Regions from separate parts of the Spartinivicinus poritis genome, predicted to be linked through region 2. Evidence: predicted binding sites of a transcription regulator. Region 2 holds the regulator's gene; each other region holds the start of a gene.
What was found. The regulator sigma-54, encoded in region 2, starts transcription at its own class of promoters, with help from an activator protein. The targets are predictions, from matches to a motif close to TGGCACNNNNNTTGCTNT.
Positions count from the first base shown of each region.

Region 1: the regulator sigma-54 is predicted to act here: its motif matches at 1,375-1,392, upstream of ORQ98_RS09575 (PEP-CTERM sorting domain-containing protein).
Region 3: the regulator sigma-54 is predicted to act here: its motif matches at 1,467-1,484, upstream of ORQ98_RS05715 (flagellar hook-length control protein FliK).

Region 1 is NZ_JAPMOU010000009.1:122,967-127,648, forward strand. Features, by position in the region: gene ORQ98_RS09570 (M60 family metallopeptidase) at 1-525, shown strand, start outside; gene ORQ98_RS09575 (PEP-CTERM sorting domain-containing protein) at 784-1,320, opposite strand; gene ORQ98_RS09580 (S28 family serine protease) at 1,744-3,132, opposite strand; gene ORQ98_RS09585 (substrate-binding periplasmic protein) at 3,612-4,346, opposite strand; gene ORQ98_RS09590 (hypothetical protein) at 4,547-4,682, shown strand, end outside.
Region 2 is NZ_JAPMOU010000001.1:331,057-335,738, forward strand. Features, by position in the region: gene lptC (LPS export ABC transporter periplasmic protein LptC) at 1-491, shown strand, start outside; gene lptA (lipopolysaccharide transport periplasmic protein LptA) at 475-987, shown strand; gene lptB (LPS export ABC transporter ATP-binding protein) at 997-1,722, shown strand; gene ORQ98_RS01460 (hypothetical protein) at 1,741-1,947, opposite strand; gene ORQ98_RS01465 (RNA polymerase factor sigma-54) at 1,976-3,502, shown strand; gene hpf (ribosome hibernation-promoting factor, HPF/YfiA family) at 3,681-3,989, shown strand; gene ptsN (PTS IIA-like nitrogen regulatory protein PtsN) at 4,013-4,474, shown strand; gene rapZ (RNase adapter RapZ) at 4,623-4,682, shown strand, end outside.
Region 3 is NZ_JAPMOU010000005.1:25,563-30,244, forward strand. Features, by position in the region: gene ORQ98_RS05705 (ATP-binding SpoIIE family protein phosphatase) at 1-1,011, shown strand, start outside; gene ORQ98_RS05710 (Hpt domain-containing protein) at 1,105-1,446, shown strand; gene ORQ98_RS05715 (flagellar hook-length control protein FliK) at 1,572-2,873, shown strand; gene ORQ98_RS05720 (hypothetical protein) at 3,059-3,673, shown strand; gene ORQ98_RS05725 (sigma-54-dependent transcriptional regulator) at 3,692-4,682, shown strand, end outside.

The DNA of each region.
Region 1 (4,682 bases), on a different contig from region 2:
CTGCCTGCTAAATTACAAAAGTTAGATAACGTAAAAAGCTGGGGACCTTATCACGAGGTTGGTCATAACTACCAACAAAGTGACTGGATGCTACCAGGTACAGTTGAAGTTACTAATAATTTATTTTCTCTCTACCAGCAAGAGCAATTTGGTCAAACTAACCGAATTGCACAGACCTATAAAAAAGTAGCGGGTCTATTAGAGGAAGGCCAAGGTTGGGATGACATTACGGGACCGTTTGAGCGTTTAGTATTTTACCATCAATTGACACTTGCTTATGGATGGGATTTTTACACTCAGCTATATACCAAAACCCGTGAATATTATCATCAACGCGGTTATGCCAAAGCAAAAAACCAGTCTGCAGCTGATTACCTATTAGTGACAGGCTCAGCCATAGCGAAAGAAGACTTGCGTAGTTTCTTTGAGAAATGGAAAATTGAAGTTTCTGAAAATGCTAAACAACAAGTAGCGCATATGGAACTACCCAAACCGAAAAAACCTTTATGGCAATACGGCATTTAATTAAAAATGTTCCACACATAAAGTCAAAGCCCTGTATTTGCAGGGCTTTTTTTATACTTGCGAAGGGTATAGTCAAATCTAAAATAATTCGTGAGGTATATACTGAAAAGCCTGCTAATTAGCAGGCAATAATAAATGTAGTAGATTAGAAAGTACGCTAGACATACATACCAGAGCCTGTTGATCCATATTTGAAAGGTTGCCATTCAAGCGAATGGTAACAGACTCTGTTAAGCGTAAAGCTTATCGCGTAATTACTTACTTTTTCTTCTTTTTAAGTAAGCCAGCGCCCGCTAAGCCTAAGCCCATTAGCAGAATTGAAGCAGGAGCTGGAACAGGTACAGGAGGCTTAGGTGGTTGAACATAGGTCACTTTAGAGTGAAGGTCTACGCCAGGTAAACTTCTTGTCCAGTTATGAATGGTATTATTATTACCAAATAAATAAAGCGCATTTAGGCCAGCTCTACCATATCGATGTATTCCAACAGTATGGCTATGGCCATTATCGTAAGTAATTCGACCAGTTGAAGCGATCAACCAATCAACATTATTGGTATGCTTATGAATCCTAACATTGTGGTATTGAATCGTATAACCCAAGTTGTTGTGACGCCCACTAATAGTCGCAGTATTACCACCATCCCACTTAAAGGTTTGAGCACCTTGGCGGTTAGCATTAATGTTATAATCACCGCTTAAAATAGCCGCTAAACCGCTTTGTGATGCAAGTAACGCAGTTGCAGCAGCAGCGATTGTTAATGCTTTTTTACTTTTTTGAAAAATAGTTTTGCTCATTATATGACCTTCCATATATAGGTTTTATTGCACTTCCTAATCATGGATGCCTTTACAGCAAGACCGATGCCAACAATTATAACTCATTATTTTATATAGACTTTTTTATAAAATAATAATGATAAAACACGTTCATATCCGTTGACCAATACGGCTTTTAAATAGCTGTAAAATTTAGAGTAACCCAACGTTTTTTAAACATTGATTAAACTTATATAATGATAACTAAGTGTTCAAGTCGCACTCAATAGCGTGTAATTTTGTATAAACCATCACATAAAAACTGTAAATTTTTTTAATATATTACTTGTGATATAAAATAAGGGGAGATCCGATAACGATTAACCCCATATTTTCAGTGTTATCTCTCTCACAAAAAGAGCAAGTGTGACCTAATTTACTCTTTTTGTGTTGTTTATTTGGCTATTTAATATGTTTATTGAAAGTTAAGTAGGGATATAAGTCTTCATCATACCCTTCATTTTGTTCATCAAGGGTTTCTATTTCTATAGGGTTAACACCAGTCCAACGCCTCAACAGCTGATCAGCACGTCTGCGGTCTTGTGAGTTTAAGGTCGTAATATTAGCCCCATGATTACCCTTAGCTACCATAAATTTATGGGTGCTTCGATAGGTTGAATTGGGTAAGAAAAATGCGGCGGCTGTCCAGGGATCAATTTCACCATAAATCAACATAACATTGCGGCTGTTAAAAGCCACCCACTGAGCAACATCCCACATGGCATGCCAATCAAAAGGCTCTGGCCACTCAGACACATAAACCCGATAATCATTAGGATCAAACAACAGTAAGTCTTTTAAATGACGGGTCAATAATTTAGGATAACCAAATTGGGAAATAGCCTGATAAAAATAGGGTTCAAATGTCTTAATACCAGCATCAGTCATAAATGACAGAGGCCCCCACTCTTTCATAAACTCAAATAAAGCTTCATCAGTGGCCTGACCATCTGGAATTTCATGACAACTGTCTAGGGAACCATATTGATAAAACTGAAAATATAATTCTGCCACAGTGTAATCTAACACCTGATCTAAACCACCAGGCACACTAAACTGCCAGTTCTGCTCTTTGGCGTAATCACTAATTAATGCTTTCATCGACTCACGACGTTCTAATAAATGTCGCTGATAGCGTTTTAGCGCTTGCCGACAACTCCGCTCTCCCACTTGATTTTGAAAGGTCACATAACGATGATCCAGTCGCCCAAAGCTGAGTGGAGCAACATTTGCTACTGTGCCATCCACATCATTAGGGTAAAAACGACGGTGATACAATGCAGTCATCCCTCCTTTACTACTACCTCGGGATACCCACTTTCCCTGATAAAAGGGGCGAATGGCCGCCACAATGCGATGATGGTCAGCAGCAGCCTGCCTGATCGTCAAATATTGCCAGTCCAACGGTTCTGGCCTCGACTCAGCAAAGTAACGATGTTCAACTTTTAACTGATTAGCACCCAGTATTCTGGTTAAATTATAGCGATAAGTACTTACTGACGTATAATAGCCATTAGTAGCCAGTACAGTGGGGGCTTCAGCATCTCGATGCAACAGTACCATTCGCTGGTTAAAAGTCCCCAGTCCAGGCCTCAAGTGATTGACTGGTTGCTCATAATTAAGTAAAAAATAGCGGTAACCTTCGGGTGGATCATCCAACTCTTCAACCACCATCCCTGGTATAGCCTGTAAATAAGCAAAGATATCTTGATCATTGGCTTGGGTGGTATTTAGAATACAACAGAAAAGCACTGCAATTAACGTACGTATTTTGTGGTCCATCCTAGACATTATTAGTCCTTAAATTTCAAATATCATTATTTTTATTAGACTGTAACTGAGTACTTACCAAGTCCCTGCTATTAACTTAGTATTTCACAACAATACTTTAAACATTTATATACAGCAATAGTTCACTTGCTCAATAGGCAAGCAAAACCGTTGCTACTTACATTAAGGCATTACTCAAGGTGAATTAACACTAGCCACTGATAAATTTTCTTTTCATTGCATGTAATAATTGAAATAGTAGCTTCATCAAAGGTTAATCAAAAAGAGCTAACAACATTAGAATATAAGCCTATTTTTTCAGATTCAAAGTAAGCTTATCAGTTTTTTTATTAGTTTTATCTTAAAACTAAGTAGTAATGATGGAATGCAGATAAACTAAGTTCTACAATCTAATTCCTTATATTATTACAAAACACTTTTGACCAAGTCATTGGATATTTTTCATCCCTACCATATCACTTCTTCTTGGTTTACAACTATTATTTTAAGTTATATTTCATCATTAACTTATTAAATGTACCATCTGACTTTATTTTTTTAAGCCCACTATTGAATTTATCAATAATAGTTTTATGGTTAGGTTTTACTAGTCCAACACCAAAATGAAGCTTATTGATTGATAATGCATTTTCGGTGAATGCTATTTTTTCTATTAATGTTGTATCTTCTTGGTTTGCAATTAATGCTCTAGTAACAATCTCATCTCCAAGCGTGAGGTCAATTCGCTTTGCAACTAGTTTCTTTAAGTTTTTCATGATACTACTGGCAATAGGTTTGTTAAAGTTTTTTGCGCTGAGAAACTCATCTCCATATCCATAATCTCTAACGATTCCTACCTTTTTCTTATCTAAGCTAGATAGACCATTGTATTCAAAGTCATCATCTTTAAGCTTAATAAATTTAATACTATTTTCTAAATAATGGTCACTAAAGCTAAGAAATTTAGTCCGTTTTTCAGTCCACCAAACCCCAACCAGTGCATCATAACTTCCTTTTTTTACACCATCAACTGCTCTAGCCCAGGGTAAGAACTTCATTTCGAGTTCATAGCCCTCTCGCTTAAGTGCCTCTGTTACAATTTCTACAGCAATACCCTGACCAGAATCATTTTGTATAAAAAAAGGGGGCCATACTACACCAGTACCAACTATCTTTGCTGCATTACAAATGCTTGAAAAAACACAAAGCCAAATTAACATTAGCGTTTTCATCATTACTACCCGCATATTTATGATATCTACTGACCAATAAATTATAATTTCAAATTACAGTTTTATTTATACTCTTAATTAATAAAAATAAAAGCACATTACTTCAGAATAATATATAAAAATACCTTAGCAGAGCATTCCGACTTTACAATAATATTATTCAGACTGCTTAAGAAATAGTTAATATTTTATGGAGTAGTGGTATGAATCAGTTATTATGTCTATTACTGCTAGCTTTAGCAGGCATTATCTATGCTCAAGATAATACGACTCAAGTCAGTATAAAAGCTGTTAATATCTCTATAGTAGAGCTTATCGGTAAGTTTTCAAAACAGTGCC
Region 2 (4,682 bases):
GCTCAAGTGAGCCTCTAGCAAATAACCTTGAGCAGGCACCAGACTACTACTTGATAAACCCTCGTGTTACTCAGTTTACTTTAGAGGGGAATAAAGACTATTTGCTCGTTGCAGACAAAATCAGTCATTACCCACATAATGACGTATCTTTATTAGCAAAGCCTAATATTGATTTGTACAAGGCAACTAGTGACGACCAATGGAAAACCACTGCTAAACACGGGCGCTTATTACCTGGTGGCGATATCCTTGAGTTATCTGACCAGGTAAGAGTCAAAGAGCTTAAGTCCAATGGTGAACTTGGCACTTTACTCAAAACCGACTTTTTAACTCTTTATGCCGAGGAAGAAGTCGCCGATACTCAACATCCAGTTGTGATAACATCACCCAACGGCTCTATTACCCAAGGAGTTGGCATGCGCGCATTTTTAGCAAAAGATAGAATTCAACTGTTTTCTAATGTCAGGGGACACTATGAAGTTAATCAGTAATTTGATTGTAGGGATTATTGCTATCTCAGCTGCCGGGCTTAGTCTGTTAAGCTGGGCACTTCCCAATGACAAAGATAAGCCCATCAATATTAAAGCCAAAAGTGCTGATATTGATGATAAGTCTGGTGTATACATTTACACTGGCAACGTCATTATCACCCAAGGCACTATTCAAATAAGAGGTGATAAAGTCACTCTTTATTCAGACAGCAATGGGATTAACAAAATTGTTGCTGTAGGCCGCCCTGCACACTATCGTGAAAAACCAGCAGAAAACAAAGAGCTTATCAAAGCCTATGGTCGTACTATCAAGTACTACGCTACCAATGAAAAAGTAGAAGTAATCACTAACGCTAAGCTATTCCAAGAAGGCAATACCTTTACTGGCAGCCAAATAGACTACTTTGCGAAAACCCAGAAAGTGAATGCAAAAGGCGGTAAAACCAATGAAGGCCGCGTTGAAATGGTACTGCAACCCCGTAGCAAAAAGAAATAATAGTCGTATATGAGTATATTGAAAGCCGAGCACCTTGCCAAAAGTTATAAAGGCCGTGCTGTTGTAAAAGATGTTTCCTTGAAAATTAAAAGTGGTCAGGTAGTTGGTCTGCTAGGCCCCAATGGCGCAGGAAAAACCACTTGTTTCTATATGATTGTTGGTCTAGTCCAGTCAGATCATGGCAGTGTCTGGATTGACGAACAAGATATTACTCACTTCCCCATGCATGGACGAGCCCAGGCAGGCATTGGCTACTTACCACAGGAAGCCTCTGTTTTTCGTAAATTAACTGTCACTGAAAACATATTAGCTATTTTAGAAACCCGTAAAGAGCTAAATCGGAAGCAGCGCCAAGAAAAACTTAACTCACTACTTGAAGAGTTCAATATCACCCATATAAAAGACAATAAGGGTATGAGTTTATCTGGAGGAGAGCGTCGCCGGGTAGAAATTGCCAGAGCCTTAGCAACTGAGCCATCCTTCATCCTACTTGATGAGCCTTTTGCCGGGGTTGACCCAATTTCTGTAAAAGACATTAAAGATATTGTCTGGCACTTGAAAGACCGCGGTATAGGCGTACTGATTACTGACCACCATGTTCGAGAAACACTTGATATTTGCGAGAATGCATACATAGTTAGTGAGGGACATATTATTGCAGAGGGTAACGCCGAAGCGATAATGACCAACCAGCAAGTAAAAGAGGTTTACCTCGGACACGACTTTAAAATATAAGACAACTGGCAAGGATACTCATATAATTTTTAGTAGCTCAGCTAAAAAGCCAGTAAGAGCACAAGAAACAACAACAGTAATACTGTAAACAATTGAAATAAACACACAATTGACATTAATAATAGGTGCAATGGAAACATTCAGTGGCTTGTTCAGCAGCAACTCAGGTAACCGCCTTTGAATGCACTTCCATTGTTGTTGACTTTGCCAAATCAAAACAGGCACGATTGCACTATAAGGTAATTGTTTAGCAATGAAGCCATCCCTGGTTTTGAAAATTGGCCAGCAGCTGACGATGACGCCTCAGCTGCAACAAGCCATAAAACTACTCCAACTATCCACACTGGATTTACAGCAAGAAGTTCAGCAAGCGCTTGAATCCAATCCAATGCTTGAGCTGACCGATGAGTCTGACAACAACTCATCAACAAACAGTGATAGTAATGACAATGACCCTCAGCAGCTCAACAGTGCTGGCCTGAATGGATCAGATTCCTCCAAAAGTCAAGATAACAGCACATCTGAAAGCAGCAGCCATGATGGCACTGAGGAAACCAGCTGGTCAGAAGAAATTCCCAATGACCTCCCAGTTGATAGCGCCTGGGATGATATCTATCAAACCTCTTCAGCCCCTATTAGCTCAGCTTCAGGAGATGATGATGAGTATGACTTTAGTAATCGTAATGGCACAACAGAGTCCTTACACAGTCATTTAGAATGGCAGCTTAACTTAACCCCAATGTCAGATAATGATCGCTTGGTAGCAATTGCTATCATTGATGCGATCAATGATGATGGCTATCTCAGTTGCAGCACTGAAGAGATTTGGGAAGGCCTGGACCCAGAGTTGGAAATATCCCAAGAGGAAGTGGAAATAGTCTTAAGACGCCTCCAACACTTTGACCCTGTTGGTGTGGCAGCAAGAGGCTTACAGGAATGCTTACAAATTCAGCTGTCTCACTTACCTGAAGACACCCCTTTTCTTGATAACGCTAGATTGATTGTAGCCAAACACTTAGGTTTACTGGGTCATCATGACTACAACCAGCTTATGCGTCGTACTAAACTTAAAGAAGAAGAACTAGCCGAAAGCATCAAGTTGATTCAAGCCCTTAATCCAAAGCCTGGCGCTGACATCCAGCCATCTGAAACAGAATATGTAATTCCTGATGTATTTGTCAGAAAGCATAATGATCGCTGGTTGGTAGAGCTTAATGCGGAGGCCACGCCTAAACTACGTATAAATAATAATTACGCATCATTGGTTAAGCGAGCTGATAGCAGCTCAGACAACACTTATCTGAAAAACCATTTGCAAGAAGCCCGTTGGTTTTTAAAAAGCTTACAAAGTCGTAATGAAACACTAATGAAAGTAGCAACTCGCATAGTTGAACATCAGCGTGGTTTTTTAGAGTATGGCGAAGAGGCAATGAAGCCATTAGTCCTGCACGATATCGCCGAAGCAGTGGGTATGCACGAATCTACTATATCTCGAGTAACTACCCAAAAATACATGCATACGCCAAGAGGCATCTTTGAGCTGAAGTATTTCTTCTCAAGCCATGTCAGCACCTCATCAGGCGGAGAATGCTCATCTACGGCTATCCGAGCTATCATTAAAAAGTTAGTATCAGTAGAGAACCCTAAAAAACCATTAAGTGACAGCAAAATTGCCAGCTTACTGGAAGAACAAGGTATCAAGGTGGCAAGACGAACGATTGCCAAATATCGTGAATCCCTATCCATCCCACCGTCTAACGAACGAAAGCGGTTGGTATGAAGTGGATGCATGTGTAGAGGTATCAAACAGATTAGCGCTCAACCATGCGTTATATTGACTAGCAACAAGCAATACCAAATCTGCTGGCATTACACTCAGTAATGAAGCAGTTGACAATCAGCCTTACAATTAAGTGAAGCTGGTTAACAACCATTAAGTCCTATTAGGAGGTCGTTGCATGCAAGTTAACATCAGTGGTCATCATGTAGAAGTGACTGATGCGTTGCGCCAATATGTCATCAAAAAGCTCGATCGCATTGAAAACCATTACGATAGCATTACTAACGTGCAAATCACCCTAAGTGTCGAAAAACTGCGCCAAAAAGCAGAAGCGAATTTGCATGTAAGAGGTGCTGATATTGCCGCCACAGCAGAATCTGAAGATATGTATGCAGCAATTGACTTACTTAGTGATAAACTAGGCCGGCAACTCAGCAAGCATAAAGAGAAAACCCTGGATCGACTCCAGGGAGCCAGTATTCGTTAAAGTAGTTTACTTATTTAAAAAGCATGAAAATCGAACAATTCCTTCTCCCGCAATGCACCCTTACCGGGGTGCAAGGGGGGAGTAAAAAACGTGTTTTACAGCTTATTGCCAACCTATTAGCCGAGTATTCCAGTGATATTGATGCTAACGAGCTGTTTGATAACTTAATCAACCGTGAGCGATTAGGGAGCACAGGCTTTGGGAATGGGATTGCCATTCCCCATTGTCGCCTTGAAAGCTGCCACAAGCCATTTGCCTGCCTGCTAAAACTGGAAGAAGGCATCGACTTTGACGCAATAGACGGACACCCTGTGGATGTTATTTTTGCCCTGGTCGTTCCTGCCGAAGCCACTAATGAGCACCTCGCCATCCTACAAGAGCTAGCCACTCGATTTGAAAACTCAAGCTACCGCAATAACTTGCGCCAAGCAGACACTAATCCAGACTTATTTGATGTAGCAATCCAAAGCGTTCCTACTGCATAAATTTACCATCGCTTGTCTCTATTCATTTGCAGTGAGCGTTCTTATGATATTCGCTTGAAGCACTCTTCTGGCGACTATTATTTAATTAACTGCCGTATATCATTTAAACTCTGTTATAGTAAGAATTTACAAAACACTCTGCGTATTTATGAAGTTAATAATAATTAGTGGCCGCTCAGGCTCAGGCAAAAGTACAGGCTTACATGTA
Region 3 (4,682 bases), on a different contig from region 2:
TTTTCCATGCCTGAAGTGCTGGCTGAAATTAATAATAAATTGAAGAAAGTATTGCCTGTTTCCAGTTTTTGTTGCGCTGTTATGGTGGATTTAGATTTTACCAGTAAGCTGGTTAAATTATGGATTGGTGGTCTGCCCGATTGTTACTTATACCGCAACTGTACGGGAGAATTTGAAGCGTTGACTTCTCAGCACTTGCCTCTCGGTATTCTTGGTGCTCAAAAATTTAATGCAGAATACCAATTGATTGAAATGGCGGATGATGATCGCTTATTACTAATGAGTGATGGAGTGATTGAAGCACAAGATGAAGCCAAGCAATTTTTTGGAGTAGAGCGGCTGCAACAGGTGTTTAAACAAAATAGTCAAATTGACAGCCTGTTTGAAGAAATTCGCGAATCAGTATTTAGCTTTATTGGTGAACCCACTGATGATTTGACTATGGTCGAGGTGATGATGGTGCCACCGGAAACCTTTGCTGATGAAGATGAAGTATTTGAAGTATCTGCAGCAAGGGGGGCACAAAACTGGGCAGTCAATTTTGAGTTTCGGCCGGAAACCCTTCGCAACTATAACCCGATTCCGTTAGTGCTACATTGCTTGATGGAAATTCCGGGTTTGGGATTACACAACAGTAAGCTTTATACCATTTTATCTGAACTTTACTCCAACGCCTTGGAACATGGCGTATTACAAATGAGTTCGTCATTGAAGCATTCCAGCCAAGGGTTTACGGAGTATTATGCTGAGCGAGAGAGCCGACTAAGGCGATTGACCCAGGGTTGCATTCGGTTTGCATTGAATCATGTCCCTACTGAACAAGGAGGTATTGTTCAGATTAAACTGGAGGACAGTGGGCCTGGCTTTGACTATCAACAACTACAAAGTGCGAAGGATGGTCAATTGTTTCATGGTAGGGGTATTAGCCTGTTACGTTCATTTTGCCAACAAGTGACTTATCTTGGAAAGGGAAATTGTGTTGAAGTAGTATTTACATGGACAAATGATTAAAGGGACAACCACGGCCTTTTATTGCCCCCTGGAGAGTGTGCGGCAAAAGGCTATGAGTGAAGTGTTTTTATGGCAGCCTCTGAGGAGAGGGGGATGATTGAATCACATGTAGACCTGGATGCCATTTTGGAATTGAAAGCGGTGATGGAAGATGAGTTTGCTGTGTTAGTTGAAACCTTTATGCGTGACAGTAGTACGCGCATCGAAGGAATGGCCTGTGCGATTGCGGAAAGCGATGCATGTCGGTTAAAAGAGCTGGCCCATAGTATGAAAGGCAGCTGTTTTAACATGGGTATCATGCCGTTAGGTAACATGTGCTTAACCCTTGAGGAAAAGGGTAAAAAGGGTGATATCCGTGGTACTGAAACGGTTTTGGCTGACATAGAACAAGAATACAAGCTCGTGGAAGGCTTTTTAAAAAGTACAATAAATTGATATACCCTCTTTCATCTGCCTGGCATAACCATTGCTGTTGTTTAGATAACACCTATAAGCGGCAATAGCCGTTTGTAGAGGTGCTAGCAGTTAATCAGTAGTAACGGTAGTTAGTGAGTTAAGCAGTGAATACCTTCTTATTAGATATTAGGGCTCCTGAACTGAAGTCTGTCAAAAACCAGCAAGAAAAACTGCCGGCTGTTGAGCCGAATTCAGAGTCTGAGCCTGCTGATAAAAAGCCTTTTCAGCAAACACTGGATAAGCAACGGCAACCGGTTGCCGCTACTAAAAACGCTACCCAAACTCAAACTGCTGACAACAGCAAGCAAGCTACAACAAAAGCAGAAGTCGATGAGCCACAAGAACAAGAAGTAGAGCCAAAGCATCAGGTTGTTGCTGACCCAACCAATCGAGTTCCAACTGCTCCATCAATTCTAGATGAAACGCTGTTGCTGACAGCAGAGCAAATTAATCAACAGGAAAGTGATCAAGCTGAAATGGACATCAGTACGCTAATGGAAAGCACCCAGCCCAGCACTAAACCGCTTAAAACAGCAGTAGATGCTGAGCAGGATAGTGATCAACCCAATGATCCCAATTTGCTACTGACGGAGCTGAGCCCATTTGCCACTTTAATGAAGCAAGAAGGGGCAGGGGCGCTACAGTTTCATTGGCAGGATTTGGCGAAAGCTGAACGAGGCTCTTCTCATCAAACTATGCCTCACCAGTTGTTAGGAGAAACCTTGGTTGATGTTAAAACCCAGTTATTAGACGGGGGGGAAAACAGCACTGGCCTAACGTCTTTACTAAGCCCAAGCAAGCTTAATAATCAGCTAGGATTAATTAACTTGCAGGCAGGGATAGAGCAGCGCATAGACTTTCCACTTGTAAATTCTGCTACCCATGAAACACTTCAAAGTCATTTACCACAATTCCCCTCTTTGCAGCTGGCAAGCACAAGTGTCAATGCAAATTCGGCTCAGCTTGCTCAACCGTCAGTAGTTGCTTCGCAATTGCCTTTGCCAGTGCCACATCCTAATTGGGGGCAGCAATTTTCTGAGCGAGTGGTTTGGCTGGTTCAGCAAGGAGTTAAAACGGCTCATATTCAATTAGATCCTCCTGACTTGGGAATGGTTGAGGTACGCGTACAGGTGACCCAGGATCAGGCAAGTGTACAATTTGCGAGTCACCACGCGAGTGTTCGGGAGAGTATTGAAGCCCAACTGGTTCGGTTACGGGAAATGTTTTCCCAGCAGGGTATTGACTTGGTAAATGTGGATGTTTCCAGCCAGCAATTTGCTGAGTCTAATCGCCAATCAGGCTTACAAGCTAATGCAACTGATGATGTGGATGAAGAGCAAGATACAACGACCGCTGAGGTAAATATTGACGAGCAAGGGCTTGGACTGGTTGATTACTTTGTTTAACCTGCTGAGTAGCTTGTCTTCACCCTTCTAATTCCCACCAAAATGGCTATCCCGTACTACACTAGGTGTGTTTCTTTATAAAAATCAGTGTTTCACTGTATTTGTCTGTTGAAAAAAGAGCAAAAAATATAACCAGTGCTTGATATGGAAACACAGTCTATCAGGAAGGGATACCAATTATTGACATGAACAGTGAGCGTGAAACTAACACAGTTAATCGGGTCATTATTCAAATTCCAATTATTCATACCCAAGTTGACATGGGGAGCTTGGCTGCGTCAGTTAATCAAAAACAAATCCATCAACAGGGGCAAGAAGCCTGGGAGCAACAGCAAGCGTTAATTACTCAGGCTTGGAATGAAATAAAACAATTTGTGCATAGTTTACCACTGAACTTTGCCAAGGTGAAGCTATACCAAGATGGCTTGCCCATCTGTGGTAAAGAGCAGCAAATTGTCCGTGATCTAGCTGAGCAGGGTAGTATCAATCATCAACTGTTATTGGATTTAATAGCAAAAGGAGCGACTTTGATGGGGACTGAGTCGCCAGAATTATTACGAGAGGAATATCAGTTCACAAAAGTTGCGATTACTCGAAAACACCAGCAGCACACACTAGAAAAGGCGAAACAATTATTGCAGCAACGGGACCAGTTTATTGCAGAACGAATTAACTCAACGTTAGCCGAACAGGAAACGGCAATCATTTTTCTAGGTATGTTACATAGCCTCTCTGGCTTACTCGCCAGTGATATTCAGTTAATTAATCCGATAGCCGATGCGCAAAATAATAATAAATAAAGAGTGAGGAGACGTATTGTGGCAGCGGCTGAACCTGGCAACATATTAATTGTTGATGATGACCCTGATATGTGCCAGATGTTGTGTTATTTGATGCAAACCCATGAACATAAAGCAACGGCTGTCTATAACGGTTTCACTGCGCTGGAAAAAATTAATGCAGACTGGCCTGATGTAATGCTGGTAGACGTGCAAATGCCTGAAATGACAGGCATTGAACTATTAAAACGAGCATTACAACAACGACCAGAGCTACCGGTGATTATGATTACCGGGCATGCCGGTATAGCTGATGCAGTAGCAGTGATGCGGGCGGGGGCTGTAGACTATATTTCAAAACCATTTAGCCATGAGCATGTTATTCGGGTTATTCGCTGTGCTTTGGAACAAGGCAAGCAAACAGCAGTTAAAACAGGCTCTGCAATTGAAGTAGAGACGCAGCTTCATCAATTAATGGGACCCAGTCAGGCGATTGCACATTTAGCGGCTGATGTCAGACGAGTAGCGCAAACCAATTTTACTGTGGTATTACAAGGTGAAACAGGCACGGGAAAGAGTTTATTAGCAAGAACTATTCATGAGGCTAGCCCTCGAGCTAAAAATCCTTTTGTGGCGCTAGATTGCGGTGCTATTCCAGACAGCTTATTGGAAAGTGAATTATTTGGTTATGAAAAAGGAGCATTTACTGGCGCCACCCGTCGTAAAGCTGGGCAGTTTGAGCTGGCTCAAGGGGGTACTTTATTTTTAGATGAAGTGGCTAATATGTCATTATCATCACAAATGAAATTATTATGTGTCTTACAAGATAAAGTTATTTTTCCAGTGGGTGGTACTAGTGCTATCCCCGTGGATGTAAGGTTATTAGCGGCTTCTAACCAAGATCTACGAGCCATTATAGGGAATGGTGCATTTAGAGGAGATCTTTATTATCGGCTAAATGAGTTTGCTATTAATCTACCGGCCTTAAGAGAACGCTCAGAAGATATTTTATTCTTGGCGGAAAGCTTTC